Regions from separate parts of the Paenibacillus macerans genome, predicted to be linked through region 2. Evidence: riboswitches for the same ligand, from Rfam matches in the RefSeq annotation. Region 2 holds a riboswitch; the other holds the start of a gene.
What was found. Region 2 has a riboswitch for glycine ahead of DYE26_RS24035 (amino acid permease). Riboswitches for the same ligand answer to the same signal wherever they lie in the genome.
Positions count from the first base shown of each region.

Region 1: linked by a shared signal. The riboswitch ahead of gcvT (glycine cleavage system aminomethyltransferase GcvT) and the one ahead of DYE26_RS24035 (amino acid permease) in region 2 are both predicted to bind glycine.

Region 1 covers NZ_UGSI01000001.1:2,028,813-2,036,609, reverse strand. The annotation lists gene DYE26_RS09270 (YjjG family noncanonical pyrimidine nucleotidase) at 1-12, shown strand, start outside; gene gcvPB (aminomethyl-transferring glycine dehydrogenase subunit GcvPB) at 965-2,650, opposite strand; gene gcvPA (aminomethyl-transferring glycine dehydrogenase subunit GcvPA) at 2,638-4,002, opposite strand; gene gcvT (glycine cleavage system aminomethyltransferase GcvT) at 4,021-5,160, opposite strand; glycine riboswitch at 5,272-5,401, opposite strand; glycine riboswitch at 5,405-5,509, opposite strand; gene gcvH (glycine cleavage system protein GcvH) at 5,708-6,103, shown strand; gene mtnB (methylthioribulose 1-phosphate dehydratase) at 6,212-6,865, opposite strand; gene proC (pyrroline-5-carboxylate reductase) at 6,905-7,765, opposite strand.
Region 2 covers NZ_UGSI01000002.1:200,927-208,723, forward strand. The annotation lists gene DYE26_RS24025 (C40 family peptidase) at 1-251, shown strand, start outside; gene DYE26_RS24030 (helix-turn-helix domain-containing protein) at 406-1,440, opposite strand; glycine riboswitch at 1,725-1,804, shown strand; gene DYE26_RS24035 (amino acid permease) at 1,947-3,302, shown strand; gene hprK (HPr(Ser) kinase/phosphatase) at 3,345-4,259, shown strand; gene DYE26_RS24045 (ABC transporter ATP-binding protein) at 4,281-5,078, opposite strand; gene DYE26_RS24050 (FecCD family ABC transporter permease) at 5,078-6,109, opposite strand; gene DYE26_RS24055 (FecCD family ABC transporter permease) at 6,106-7,146, opposite strand; gene DYE26_RS24060 (iron-siderophore ABC transporter substrate-binding protein) at 7,139-7,797, opposite strand, start outside.

The sequences.
Region 1 (7,797 bases), on a different contig from region 2:
GCTGGGGCGTAAGGCAGTCGGGGCAACGCAAATATGAATGCTTAACGGCCGGTCTGTCCGCTTTCTGCGGGCAGGCCGTTTGTTTTTTTGGGAGGGTAGCTCCTCTTGATGGGTTCAAATGCAAAAGTGCATCTTGTTTTCGAAATTTACGCCTATTTGAACCGGTGAGATACAAAAGCCGCAGAGGTCTTCCGCCATGAATCCGAATGTGCTAAAGACACATACCGCTTTGGGGTAGAGTGTTCGGCCTGCAATAGTGCATTCGAAACGCTCCAAGCGTCCGTCATCTAGGAGGGGAAGATCTGCATTTTATCGGATGGAAACAAAGAACGATTTCAATTGAGTCCGGCATTTTATGAGAAAGAATTAACGGTAGTTGGATCGAGTGACGGTTGGGATTATGCCAAACACTCCGCATGTTTTTTTGGACAAATTAAAAATACGCCTTTCGTAAATCGAATATTCGAACTTCAAATTACCAAGGATGAACTAATCCAGTGTTTCGATTCGCTAAGCTAAAATAAAATAAATCCGTTAAAGGTTTTGGTAACATATTAAAATTAACAGTACCGAAGAGCGCTTCGAAGCTTGCCCAGGCTTTGGTTTAACCTTTGCGCCATTCCTCGGCATATCTTCGGACGTGCCTCGGCATATCTTCGCTATACGTGCATGGGCTCCCGTTGCTATGGTGGCGTAATTAAGCGGCAGTCGCGGACTTTGTTTCTCGTCCGGGGCTGCCGCTGTTCGAGTATATAAGGGGCTTGTAAAGCTGCCTTTTGGGGCGAACTCGATTAACTGTTTAACAGCCGCAAGTGCAAAAGTACATTTGGTATTTCTTCAAAATCCGTTTTTGGGCGCTTGAAATGCAAAAGTGCAGTTGAAAAGAGGGTTTAAGGAAAAATATGGTTGTATTATTGAGAATGAACTGCACTTTTGCATTTGGGGTGTCGCACATTGATCTCCGCTACCCGCAGGCGCAGTTCAGCACCGGCTTCCGGGCGGCCCCGGTTTCGTCCAGGCGCGTTACCGGCGTAGTGTACGGGGCGTTCAGCAGGAGACCTGGGTTCGTCTCCGCTTCCTTGGCGATGGCGATCATACAATCGATAAACCCGTCGAGCGTTTCCTTGCTTTCGGTTTCCGTCGGCTCGATCATGATGCATTCCTCGACGTTCAGCGGGAAATAGATGGTCGGCGGGTGGTAGCCGAAATCCAGCAGCCGCTTGGCGACGTCGAGCGTGCGGATGCCGTATTGGACCAGCCCGCTGCCGGACATGACGAATTCGTGTTTGCACGATTGATCCGAGTAAGGGATCTCGTAATAAGGAGCCAGACGCTTCATCATGTAATTGGCGTTCAGCACGGCGTTTTCCGAAACCTGGCGGAGTCCCTCCGGGCCCAGGCTGCGGATATAGGCGTAAGCGCGGACGAGAATGCCGAAATTGCCGTAATACGCTTTGACCCGGCCGATGGAGGCTGAGCCTTGTGTACCCGGCAAGCCGCCTTCGGGGGCTGGGCTGGGCGAGCCAATGGAGGCAGTAGAAGTCGGGGAGACGCACGGGCCGTCGGAACCAACTGAGCCAGCCGAGCCAGGCGAACCAATTGAACCAACCGAGCCAGCTGAGCCAGCCGAAACGGACGGCTTTCCCGTGCCTACCGTCGAGGCGAAGCCTGCCGCCCCCTCCGGTCGCCGGCCGCGGATGGCGTAACGGCCGGATTCGTCCATGACGACGGTCGGCTCGGGCAGAAACGGTGCGAGCCGCTTTTTGACGCCGACCGGACCTGCGCCGGGACCGCCGCCGCCATGCGGCGTGCTCATCGTTTTGTGCAGGTTGAGGTGGACGACGTCAAAGCCCATGTCGCCGGGCCGCGTAATCCCCATAATAGCGTTCGAATTGGCGCCGTCATAATACAGCAGGCCGCCGGCCGCATGGACGATTTCGGCGATCTGCACGATTTGCTGCTCGAACAGGCCAAGCGTGTTCGGGTTGGTGAGCATAAGGGCGGCGGTATCTTCGCCGACGGCCGCCCGCAGCGCGTCCAGATCGACCATGCCGCGCTGGTTCGAAGGGACGGTCACCGTCTCAAAGCCGGCGACCGCAGCGCTGGCCGGATTGGTGCCGTGCGAGGAATCCGGCACGATCACTTTCGTCCGCTTCTCGCCGCGGCTTTCGTGATAGGCGCGGATCATCATCAGGCCCGTCCATTCCCCATGCGCCCCGGCGGCCGGCTGCAGGGTGACCTCGTCCATACCGGTAATCCCGGCCAAATCCCGCTGCAGCCGGTACATCAGCTCCAGCGCGCCCTGCAGGCTTTCCTCCGGCTGATATGGATGAATTTTGGCGAAGCCGGGATAACGGGCCACATCCTCGTTGATTTTCGGGTTGTATTTCATCGTGCAGGAGCCAAGCGGATAAAACCCGTTATCAACGCCGAAATTGCGGCGGGACAAGGCGGTATAATGGCGCACGACATCGACCTCGTACACTTCCGGGAACGAAAGCCCCTCGCGGCGCAGCATTTCCGGCGGCACCAGTTCCTCCTTCGGGACGGCGGGGACGTCGCATTCCGGCAGGGAATAACCGATCCTTCCGGGCCGGCTGCGTTCGAAAATAAGCAATTCCTCCGGCTTGGTTTCATTTATTTCGCGCATATCGATTCCTCCATTACGCTGACGAATTGGTCGATTTCCGCTTTGCTGCGTTTTTCGGTCACAGCGATCAGCACATGTCCGGCGAGTTCGGGGTAGCTGCGCCCCAGATCAAATCCGCCGATAAATCCGGCCTCGAGCAGCTTTTGCTGCAGCTGCTGCGGATCGGCGCCTTCCGGCAGCCGGATGACGAATTCATTAAAAACCGGGGCCGGAAAGGGGAGGCCTACACCCGGGATGGAAGCCAGGCGCGTTTTGGCGTAATGCGCTTTTTGCAGGTTCAGCTCCGCGACCTCGGCCATGCCTTGTTTGCCCATGAGCGACATATACACAGACGCGGCGAGGGCGAGCAGCGCCTGGTTGGAGCAAATGTTGGAGGTCGCTTTTTCGCGGCGGATATGCTGCTCCCTAGCTTGCAGGGTCAGCACGAACCCGCGCTTGCCGTTACGGTCGGTCGTCTGCCCGACGATCCGCCCGGGCATCCGGCGCATGTAGCTGTCCGCCACGGCGAAAAATCCGCAGGTCGGGCCGCCAAAGGAAGACGCGATGCCCAGCGGCTGCGCGTCGCCGACGACGATATCCGCGCCCAGCTTGCCCGGCGCTTCCAGCAGGCCCAGCGACAGCGGGTTGCAGCTGACGATCAAGAGGCCTCCGCGCGCATGAATCAGCTCGCCGATGGCGCGGATATCTTCGAGGGAACCGAAGAAATTCGGGTTTTGCACCAGCACGGCGGCGGTGTCTTCCGTGATGGCCGTCTCCAGCGCCTTACGGTCGGTAACGCCCGCATCCCAGCCGACCTCCGCGATTTCCAGATTCAGGCCGCGCGCGTAAGTCGCCAGCACCTCGCGGGCTTCGGGGTGAACGGTCCGGGCCACGACCAGCCGCTTGCGCCGGGTGGCGGCCGCGGCCAGCGAGCCGGCTTCAGCAAGTGCCGTCGCTCCGTCGTACATGCTGGCGTTGGCCACCTTGAGGCCGGTCAGCTCGCAGATGTAGGACTGGAACTCAAAGATCGCCTGCAGTTCGCCCTGGCTGATCTCCGGCTGGTACGGCGTATATGCGGTGTAAAATTCGGAGCGGGAAACGACATGTTGGATGACGGAAGGAATATGATGATCGTAAATGCCCGCGCCGAGGAAGCTGGCGTAACGGTCGGTGTCGGCATTGCGCGCGGCGAGCGCGGACATGTGCCGGGTTAAGGCGTATTCGTCGAGCCGCGGGGAAACCGGCAGCGCGCCTTTAAAACGGATCTCCTCGGGTATATCCTGAAACAGCGCTTCGAGCGAAGGGACGCCGATCGCTTCCAGCATTTCGGACCGGTCCTGTTCGGTCAGCGGCAAATAACGGTGTTTTATCATAAGTTTCTCGTACTCCTTTCACGGCTTGGCGGATGCGTTTCGGCGATAAAACGGCAGGGGGACGACTTTGGCTTTCAGCCGTTTGCCGCGGATTTCAACCTCGAGCACGGTGCCGGCCGCCGCGTGGGCGCCGGCGATCAGCGCCAGGCCGAGGTTTTTTTTGAGCGTCGGCGATTGCGTGCCCGTAGTTACTTCGCCGATGGGGTCCTCGGTGCCCGGCGCAAACACCGGATAATGCGCGCGCGGAATGCCCCGGTCGATCATCTCCAGACCGGCCAGCCGCCGCGGTACGCCTTCTTCATGCTGCCTGAGCAGCGCCTCCCGCCCGATAAACGGGCCGGAGTCCCACTTCACGAACCGGCCGAGGCCGGCTTCCAGCGGCGAAATGCTCGGCGACAGCTCCTGCCCGTAGAGGGGAAGGCCGGCTTCAAAGCGCAGCGTATCCCGGGCGCCGAGCCCCGCCGGCACGAGTCCGCGAGGCTCGGCGGCCCGCATCAGCGCGTCCCAAAGGACCGGGGCGTCTTCCGCGGCAACGTAAAGCTCGTACCCGTCCTCGCCGGTATAGCCGGTGCGCGAGAGCAGCGTTTTAATGCCGCAGACTCGGGCCGCGGGTTTAAACGTGAAGGGGCGTAAAACGCTGGGATCATACCCTTCGCACAGGGGAGAGAGGATGGAGGCGGCCAGCGGTCCCTGCAGCGCCAGCAGCGCCGTGGCCGCGGAAACGTTGCGCAGACTGACGCCTTCGGCGGGCAGATGCCGGCACAGCCATTCCCAATCCTTGGCGATGTTCGCGGCGTTGACGACAAGCATGTATTTGCCTTCGTCCCGTTTATACACCAGCAGATCATCGACGACGCCCCCGTCCGGATAACAGAGCAGGGTGTATTGGGCTTTTCCCGGCCCCAGCAGGCTCACGTCGTTCGTCGTCATCCGCTGCAAAAAACTTTCCGCTCCGGGACCCTCGGCGTAAAACTCGCCCATATGCGATACGTCGAACAAGCCGGCCCGCTCGCGCACGGCCTCGTGCTCCTTCTGAATGCCGCTGAACTGCACCGGCAGCTCCCAGCCGCCGAAATCGATGCAGCGCACGCCTTCATACCGGGAGTAACAAGAGTATAGCGGCGTTCGTTGCAATAGGGGTTCTACGGGTTCGGACATTTCATCACCTCGTTTGGCCGCGGTGGGCCGTATTTTACCTGCACACATCATGAAAAAATAAAAAGACAGGCCAAGAAATTCCGACCGGCAAACGAATCGGATATTCCCGGGCTCTGTCCTTTGTACCTGAGAGTTACCCTGCGGCAAAACACCGGTCATCTTGCGCTCCGGCATTTTTGAAAAAGCAGGTTTCCCCTTGGGTGATCCGCCTTCTGTCGATAAAGACGAATTCTCTCCAGAGACGCGTCCGGCAGAGGTCCTTTTGCCTGAGAGATTCACCGCTTCCGCAACGGCTTGCTCCTTCGGCGTTACAATTGCCTGGAATTGTAATCTCTCCCTCTGCCTTCAACCGCTGATTACATCTACATTAATACTCAAAACCGCGAAATATGTCAATAAACTTATCATGAAAATATAAAAAATATTTTATTTTTGTATTATGCAACGCTTTCATTTTTTGAATCTATAAATTATGTTAGTAATATTGACACTACAGCTAGGTTTGGAATAATCTGAACGAGAAAGATCCGGAAGAGGAGGAATACGCATGTCTGCCAATATTAGGGAAAATCTGTGGTATAGCGATGAACATGAATGGGTGCTGGATTTGGGGGACGGAACGGTAAAAATCGGCATTTCCGACGTGGCTCAGCATCGCTTGGGCGATATTGTATTTGTGGAGCTGCCGGACCTTGGAACGGAAGTGGAAGCGCAGGACGGCATCGGCACGATCGAATCGGTCAAAACGGTGGCGGATTTGTTTACGCCGGTCAGCGGAACGGTGCTGGAGATCAACGCGGAGCTGGAAGCGGCGCCCGAGCTGGTGAACGAGGAACCTTACGACGGGGGATGGATGGTGCGGATTCAGCTTCGGGAAGACCCCGCCGCCGCTTTTTCCAAGTTGATGGATGCCAAAGCTTATGCGGAGTTTCTTGAAAGATAAAGGGCCTGTTACAGCGTAAAATAATCTCGCGGCAGCGAGGAGGGCGCGGCTTGCTTGCCGCATGGTGTCTTAGCGCTTCGCTGGCCGGGAGTTTGTTTAATGCGTCATTTACGTTTGTTTGCGCGGAAGCAGGAGGGAGCGGTACAACGCTTCGAACATAAATTCGAAGGCCTCCAGACGGGATACGGCATCAAACGCGGTGGAGCCCCAGGCGTAGATGCCGTGGCCCCGCAGCAACAAGCCGGGAACCCGGGTGTCGAGCGCGGCGGGAATCCGCCTTTCCATTTCGGCGATGTCGGCGTAATTCGGTACGACCGGGATGCGTACAGCGGCGTCCTCCTCCCAGATGCCCAGCGCTTTGATCAGCTCGTTGCCCTGCAATTGAACGAATCCTTCGTCGCCGAAATATTCGCTGAGCACATTGTTAAACACGGTGTGCACGTGGAGAATCGCGCCGCAGCCGGTCATCCGGTAGATCTTCGCGTGGACCGGCGCATCGTCGCCGGGCGTCAGCTTCGTAGCTTCGCTTGGCGTTCCGGCGGCGTCCACAAACAGGAACTCCTCGGCCGGAAGGTTCGTCCGGCCTTTCATGCCCGATGTTACCGCAAAATGATAATTGCCCGGCGCGAAGCTTCCGACCCGGACGGACAAGCTGCCGCTCATGGCCGGAAGCCAGCCGCGGGCGGCAAGCTGCTCCTTGACGCCGCGCAGTTTGCTGAGCGCAGCTTGCTTTTCCTCCAACGGAATGTCCGAAAAATTCATCCAGGCCGTCCTCCTTCGTGCTTCATTCAGAATCTTGGCTTACAGAAGCGACTTTCGAACCGCCTCGCCCATTTCCAAAGACCGCTCGGCGGCGCGGTGCACCGCGGCTTTCACGTTCGGCCGGAACCCGCCCGCTTCGAGCACCTCCAGCGCCGCCTGGGTCGAGCCGTTCGGCGAGGTGATGTCGGCCCGGAGCTTGGCCGGATTTTCGCCGGTTTCCGCCATCATCAAGGCGGCCCCAAGCACCGTTTGCACCGTCAGCCCGCGCGCTTGCTCGGGGGTTAGCCCGCCTTCCACGCCCGCTTCGATCATCGCTTCCATCATGTAATAAATATATGCGGGGCCGCTCCCGGAAACACCGGTCAGGATTTCCATCCGTTCCTCCGGAATCACGCTCACCATGCCGACCGCTTGAAACATGGACAAGACCTGCGCTTTTTGCTCCTCCGACATTTCGGCGGAGAAGGAGATCCCGGTGGCGCCGCAGCCGATGGAGCAGGACGTGTTCGGCATCGTCCGGGCGACCGGGATGTTGCCGCCGAGCAGCGCCTGGATCGTCGCAATCGACAGACCGGCGATCAGGGAAACGATCATTTGCCCTTCGCGCAGCATCGGGCCGAGTTCGCTAAGCGCCTCCCCGGCATCCTTCGGCTTCATCGCCAGGACGATGATCGAAGCTTCCCGGAGATGCTGCCGTTTGGCGGCTTCCTCGTTTGCGGCCGAGACGCGGTAAGTCTGCGACAAATAGGCCAGCCGTTCCTGGCTCGAGCGGTTCAGCATGGCGATTTGCTCCGCGGCGGCGACGCCTTTATGGATCAGTCCGCGCACGATCGCTTCGGCCATCGAACCGGCGCCGTAAAAGCAAATCGAGGCGGAGGCAAGGGATATGTTCGGGTTCATGGGAATTACCTCCTGATGTAGAGAATGGATAT
Region 2 (7,797 bases):
GTGAAGGCGTGTATCTTCCGCGTACAAGCCGAGAACAGGCCAAAACGGGACGTTATGTAGCCAAGCGTAATCTGGTAAAAGGCGATCTGGTATTTTTTGATACAAACAACGACGGTAAGATCAACCATGTCGGTATCTATATGGGGAATGGCCGCTTCATTCACAGCTCTCCTATTAACAAGGTTGGATTCAGTAAGCTGAACTCCGGTTATTGGGAAGACCATTACGTTACTGCTCGCCGAGTAAGATAAGAAAAGGCCGGCTTTTGCGTAACCAATACAGTTACGAAAGGAACTGCCGCAGCAGTTCCTTTCGTATTTGCCGAAGCGGCCCTTAAGCTGGGCGCATCATTTGTAACGGTATTTTTTCGGAGAAATCTCACATCGGACCTTGTTCTGTCGTTCATTATTTCAGCAATGTTTTTAAAAGCTTTATTTCTTCTTTATACAAATCGACTGTCTTCCCCTCCGTCACTTTCCAATCACTGCTCAAAAGTGCAAGGATTTCTTTGAGCTTTTCAATGGCTTTGTCATACTTCCCTTGAATTTTGTAGATATAGGAAATTGCTTCCAATGAATCTGTATATTTGGGATTGGGCTGCAGTTCGTAACCTTTGGAATAATACTTAACGGCTTCATCGTATCTGCATAGCTTCGCCATACAGTCTCCTCTGGAGGACCATGCCTGCCAATCATGAGGATACAGTTCGGTCATCTGCTCCCAGAGAACGAATGCCTGAGAAAGGTTGCCTTCTTCTTTGCATATCAGGCCCCCATATAATTGATATAAATAACCTGGATGGGTTTCGTTTAATTTTTCCAGAATTCCCCTGGCTTCAGCGCATCTGCCATCTGCAAGCAAGTAGTTCATAAGCCATACATAAGCCGGCCAGTAATCCGGATGATTTGTCACAAAATCTATATAATACTCTATGAGTTTACGATGGTTGGAGAGGTTCCAGTCAAAAATAACTCCATTCTCCGCATCCCGTAAAGCGTTGTGATTTCTTTTGTTATCTGGAGCTAATATTAAAACATCCTTGGCGTAACGAGAAGCCAATTCACGATGCTCCTGTGAACGATGAATGTGCAGCTCGGCCAGCAATGTGAGGCATCGGGGCTTTTTTGCGTCATCATTAAGTTTTTCCTTAAGAAATTGTTCAGCATAGGTGAAATCATCTTTTGATATAAAATGTTCATGTCCAATCATGTTTTCAATCCGTTCAAAGTGGATATCATCGGTTAATGCAAACAGTTCATCGATGGTAACCCCTAAAATCGCAGATAACCTGGGAAGCAATTGGATATCGGGCATGGTTACATTGTTTTCCCACTTGGATACGGCTTGGGACGACATATTCAGTTTTGCCGCAAGTTCTTCCTGAGTCATTCCTTTTTGTAAACGGAGTGCTTTGATTTTTTTGCCTATTTCAATATTCATTGAGAACCTCCCGTTTTTACTATTTCGACTAGTCAATTGCATTGTAACTGTTTGTTAAATATGCTCTCAATGACCGCCCGGTTAAATGGATGAACCTATCCGTTACGTTTACCGTTACAGACAGCCCGGGGAAACACTGCCGTAATCAAACCTGGGCGAATGGGAATTATCTCGTTGACAAATTTTTTCACTGCGAGTAATATTGAAAAATATTTAAATGGGTTGTTACAATAAAAAAATTAAATAGTTGGCAAGCTATGACGGCTATGGATCGTACTATAGCAGGAGCAGCTTCTGGAGAGACCGCGGGACTCCGCGGCGCCGAAGGGTTCACAATCTCAGGCAAAAGGACAGAAGAGTACTGAATATCTATTTGTTATTTCGAAAATAATTAATAACAAGTCTATTTAGTTATTCTTATGACCAGGAGATTGGAGCGCATCCAGTCTCTTTTTTTATTGGGTTTAATCCATTGTTCAACTTTTCACGTTAAGGAGGAGTTTGGTTTGGCACAACAAGAATTAAAGAGGGATTTAGAAAATCGGCATGTTCAACTGATTGCCATTGGCGGCACCATTGGTACGGGATTGTTTCTCGGATCGGGCAAAGCCATTCAACTGGCGGGTCCGTCCATTATCTTTGCTTATTTCATCGTGGGGATCGCCATATTTTTTGTGATGAGGGCGCTGGGAGAACTCCTGTTGTCCAAAGCCGGATATCAATCTTTTACGGACATTGCCGAAGACTATCTTGGACCGCGGGCCGCGTTTGTAACCGGATGGACCTATTGGTTTTGCTGGATTATGACGGCTATGGCCGATGTGATCGCGGTTGGGGTGTATGTACAATATTGGTTTGATATCCCGCAATGGGTGCCTGAAATTATCTGCTTAGTTGTTTTATTAGGACTTAATCTGTTAACCGTAAAAAATTTTGGCGAATTGGAGTTTTGGTTTGCCCTAATTAAGGTAGTGACGATTCTCGCTTTAATTGCCATTGGGGTCGTCTTGCTGGTGATTGGATTTAAAACGGATGCGGGAATGGTTACGGTCAAAAATATTTGGGGACATGGCGGCATATTTCCAAACGGAGTTCCCGGGTTCTTGCTTTCCTTCCAAATGGTTGTGTTTGCCTTTGTTGGTGTGGAGTTGGTGGGGGTATCGGCCGCGGAAACATCCAACCCGGAAAAAAATATCCCTTCGGCGATTAATAAAATTCCGCTTAGAATTTTATTTTTCTACGTCGGCGCCATTATTGCCCTATTGTGCATCAATCCCTGGACGGAGCTAAGCCCGTCAGAAAGCCCTTTTGTTAAAACGTTTAGTTTAGTCGGGATTCCGATTGCCGCGGGAATTATTAACTTTGTCGTATTAACTTCAGCCGCTTCCGCTTGTAATAGCGGGATGTTTTCAACAAGCCGAATTTTATATAATTTAAGCAAGAATAAACAGGCTTCATCCCATTTTGCCAAGCTGAATAAAAACCATGTGCCCAGAAACGGGTTGTTGATCTCCACGCTTGTCTTGTCCGGGGGAGCTCTATTGAGCAAGCTTATTCCGGAGCAAGCGTTTGGCGTCGTCACCACCATTAGCGCCATTTGTTTTATTTGGGTCTGGGGTGTGGTTCTTGTTTGTCACATCAAGTATAAAAAGACACAGCCAGAGCTGCAGGCAAAATCGAAATTTAAAGCTCCGTTTACCCCCTTTGTTAATTATGCAGTTCTCACGTTGTTTGCTATAATTCTTATAATTATGCTGGTTGCCAAAGAGACACGCATGGCCTTATTATTGACGCCGCTGTGGTTTATTCTGCTGTTTGCTTTGTATTATTCGAATAGAAGAAAAGCGGGTAAATCATCATAAACAGTGTCATCATAAGAATTATTAATCATTGGGGAGAACAACATGAAGACGATCACGGTGCAAAGTCTTGCGAATATGTTTCATATGGAAGTGCTTGCCGGGGCGGGCCGTATGGACCGTGTGATTACCCGTCCGCGGGCGCACAGACCCGGGCTGGAGTTTGTGGGGTATTTTGATTTTTTTCCGATGGAACGGGTGCAAGTGCTTGGCCGTAAGGAAGTTAACTATCTATTGACATTATCCATTGAGGAACGCAAACTGCATATCGGCAACATCGTCAAATATCATCCGCCCTGCTTCATTGTGACGTCAGGACAGCAGGAGATCCCGTATCTGACCCTGTTCTGCGATCAGGAGGGGATTCCGCTGCTAAGGACGGAGGAGACGACAACGGAGTTTATCGCCAAGCTGGACAGCTATCTGGTCAAAGCGCTTGCCCCGGAGATATCGATCCATGGGGTATGCGTGAATGTATCGGGGATTGGCGTCCTGCTCCGCGGCAAATCCGGGATCGGCAAAAGCGAAACCGCCCACACGCTCATCAGAAGGGGCCACCGGTTCGTTGCGGACGATATTGTGGTGCTGAAGAAGTTAGGGCCAACGACTTTGCTCGGAACGCATAATGAAACCACACGCGAATTCCTCGCGCTGCGCAGCATCGGCCTGATTAATGTCGTACGCCAATACGGGCGCAGGGCTTTTCAGGACGAGACACGCATTGTACTCGACATTGAATTAGCGCCATGGAGGGAAGACTCTCTGAATAACGAGCTGGAACTGGAACCTCAATTCACGGAATATCTTGGCGTCAAGATCCCGCATATCGAGGTCCAGCTCCAGCCGGGACGGGATGTGGCCGGTCTGATTGAGGCGGCGGCCAACAATTGGTATCTCAAGCAGCTCGGCTATAGTGCCGCCGAAGAGTTCATGCAGCGGATCGAAAACAAAATGCAGTAGGCGCGGTTGGATTACAATCACTCATACATGATACCGCCCTTTGGGCACTACCAATGGAGAGCCGGAAATGGGATCTTGTATCACCGTGCAATCGAGCCCGTAAATGTCTTTCACCAATGTGGTTGTAATCACCTGAGACGGCTCGCCCTCCGCCACAAGCTTTCCTTGCTGAAGCGCAAAAATATGGTCCGCGTAACGTGCGGATAAGTTGATATCGTGAAGAACCATGACAATCGTAGTTCCGTGTTTTCGGTTAAGGTCCGTGAGCAGGTCAAGAATTTCGACTTGATAGGTGATATCCAAAAAGGTTGTCGGTTCATCGAGAAATAAAATGTCGGTTTGTTGCGCCAGAGCCATGGCAATCCAGACGCGCTGCCGTTGACCGCCGGAAAGCTCGTCAATATTGTGATTCGCAAACTCCGTTATGTCCATAATTCGCATCGCTTCGGCAACGGCCTCATAATCTTTTTTAGTCCATCCGCCGAACAACGATTGGTGCGGAAACCTTCCCCGTCCAACCAAATCCGCTACCGAAATGCCTTCCGGAACAATAGGGGATTGCGGCAGCAGCCCGACCACGCGAGCCAGCTGTTTTGGCGGCATTTTGCCGATGGGTTTTCCGTCAATCGTGATTTTGCCGGACTTAGGCTTTATCAGCCTTGCCAGTGTTTTCAGCAGCGTGGACTTTCCGCAGCCGTTGGCTCCAATAATAACGCTTATTTTATGACTGGGGATAACAAGGTCTACACCTTGGATAATCGTTTTATGATCATAGCCGGCCACGAGCTGTTCGGCTTGAAATAGATGCGTTGGTTTCATTATAACTCGCCCTTTCGATTCATTCGGATGAGCAGGAAGATCAGATACGGCGCTCCGAGTATTCCGGTCATGATGCCCACAGGGAATCTGTACTCGAAAGCAAATTGTCCGATTAAATCTGCCGCCAACACCAAATTTACGCCAACAAGACCAGCCGGGATTATGTTCGAGAAGCCGGCTCCGGCCAGTCTTTTCGCGATCGGCCCCGAAAGGAAGGAGACAAAAGCGATTGGCCCGGTGGTAGCGGTAGCCAGAGCAATCATGCACACAGAACTCAAAATAAGCGCTATTCTTGTCTTGTCCGTGTTCACTCCAAGCGAAGTGGCCGATTGTTCTCCAAGTTCCAATAGACTTAGATGTTTTCCCAGGACGATAGCGATAGGCGTAAAGATCAATACCGTTAGGACAAGAGGCGGAAGTTCGTGCATTTGCGAGCCATTCAGACTGCCGCTAAGCCATCTGATCGCTGCGGGAATATCTTGTTGAGCGCCAACCAGCAGCAGGTAGGAAATCAGGGCGTCAAGCATGGCCTGTATGCCGATTCCGACGAGGATCAAGCGCCCGACCGAAAATGACTTCCCCCTGGACAATAAATAAATGATGATAACCGTAACAAGACCGGCAATCACCGAAGCAACGGAAACAACCGCCCGGTTTGAATGAAGTAAGGTGATGCAAAAAACAGCCGCCGCGCTTGAGCCGGAGGTAATCCCGATGACATTCGGGTTCGCAAGGGGGTTGCGCAGCATAGTCTGGAAGATGCAGCCGGCTGCACCAAAAGCAAATCCGGCGAAAAGACCTGCCAGCATTCTCGGTAGACGTATCGTATTCACCGCAAAAGACACGCCTTTAAGCTGCTCGCCCGAAAGCGCCCGGATGACATCTTGAACCGGATAAATGGTGTTTCCCAGTAACAGCATAGCGCAGCAAAGCACGCATGCAAGTACTGCAAGGAAGCCGGTGATCAGTATCCACCGGCGGCGTCTTTGACGCCGGCCCGCCATAATAAATTCAATAGATTCATTTTTCATAGTGAACGCACTTTCGATCTCATCGCTAATATGATTAGGATTGGAGCTCCTATAAACGCAGTAACCACACCGACTTCAAGTTCTCCCGGGCTGCCGATGAGCCTGCCGCACACATCCGCTAATGTCAAAATGATGGCTCCCGCAATAGCTGACACGGGGATTACCAAACGCAGATCGGGCCCAAGCATGAGACGGATGACGTGAGTGGCCAATAGCCCGATAAAACCGATCGGGCCTGCGAGGGCCGTAGTTGCCCCACATAGAACAACACCTGCAAAAGCCGCGACAAACCGCAGTAGTCCTGTTCGAACGCCGAGTCCGGTCGCGGCATCATCCCCCAATGCCAGCGCATTTAGCGCCGGTGCAGTCATTACGGCGATCAGTATGCCAACGATCATAAACGGGGTGAATGTGGCTATAGCGCTCCAGGTTGCCGAGCCGACGCTGCCCACTTGCCAGAACCGGAATTGATCCATGACATAAGAGCGCGGAATCATGATGGCGGTGACCAGAGAAGAAAGCGCGGCGCTTGTGGCGGCTCCGGCCAAAACAAGCTTAATGGGCGTGGCGCCGCCACGCCCCATAGAGCCGATTCCAAATACGAACACCGCAGTGATCGCGGCTCCGGCTAAAGCTAGCCATATATATTGATTTGCGGTGCTTATATTCAAAAATGCAATTCCGCAAACCACAAACAAGGACGCGCCTGTGTTCACTCCCAGTATACTCGGGTCCGCAATTGGGTTGCGCGTGACCGATTGCATAAGCGCTCCAGAGACTCCGAGCGCCGCACCGCAAAACAAACTGAACACGGTTCGGGAAATTCTTTTGCGAACCACGTTAGCCCCGAAGGATTGGATATCTTGATGAAATAAACCGTTTATCAGTTCATTAAAACTAACCATACGAGAGCCTAAAACCAGAGATGCAACTACGCACGCGCCGAGCAAGACAATACAAATCACCAGAACCGTCATAAAGTGCTCCGGCATATGGAAGCTTTGCTGTTTATCTTTTGAAACCGAAGAACTATTCATTTATCTTGTCAATAGCTCCTCCTATTAATGCTAGATATTCATCAATGGTATAAGCTATCGAAAGCGGGTTAGGAGTTCCGGCAGCTACTAAAGGTGTATCGCTGTCGATAAATGCGACAGAACCTCTTTGGATCGCAGGAATTTTACCTAGTAGTGAATCGGCTTGGAGCGTCTTCAACAATTCGTCATTCCCATATCCAACGATGAGATCGGCATCGTAAAGGGCCTCGACATTCTCGGCGCTTAAATTCAAGGAGAAGCTAGTAGGGTCCGTAATCTGGTTCGTAACACTTTCAGGATAAACCATTCCCAGCTCATACAAGAAAGCGACGCGAGAGTCTACAGGAGTATAGATATGCAGTTGCGACAAATCTTCAGCCGAGAAGTTAACCCAAACCACTTTCTTGCCTTTCATCTGCGGATATTGACTTAGCTTTTCGTTAACCATATCCTCGGTGACCTTGATGAGTTGTTCCCCTTCCGCTTTCATGCCCATGCCTTCTGCATTCAGCAGGACTTGCTCTCGCCATGTGGTGGACCAAGGAGCGGTCGGATAGGCCACAACCGGAGCGATTTGACTAAGAAGATCGTAGTCCTCCTGAGTTATCCCGGAGTAAGCGGCAAGAATGACATCCGGGTCCGCATCGGAAA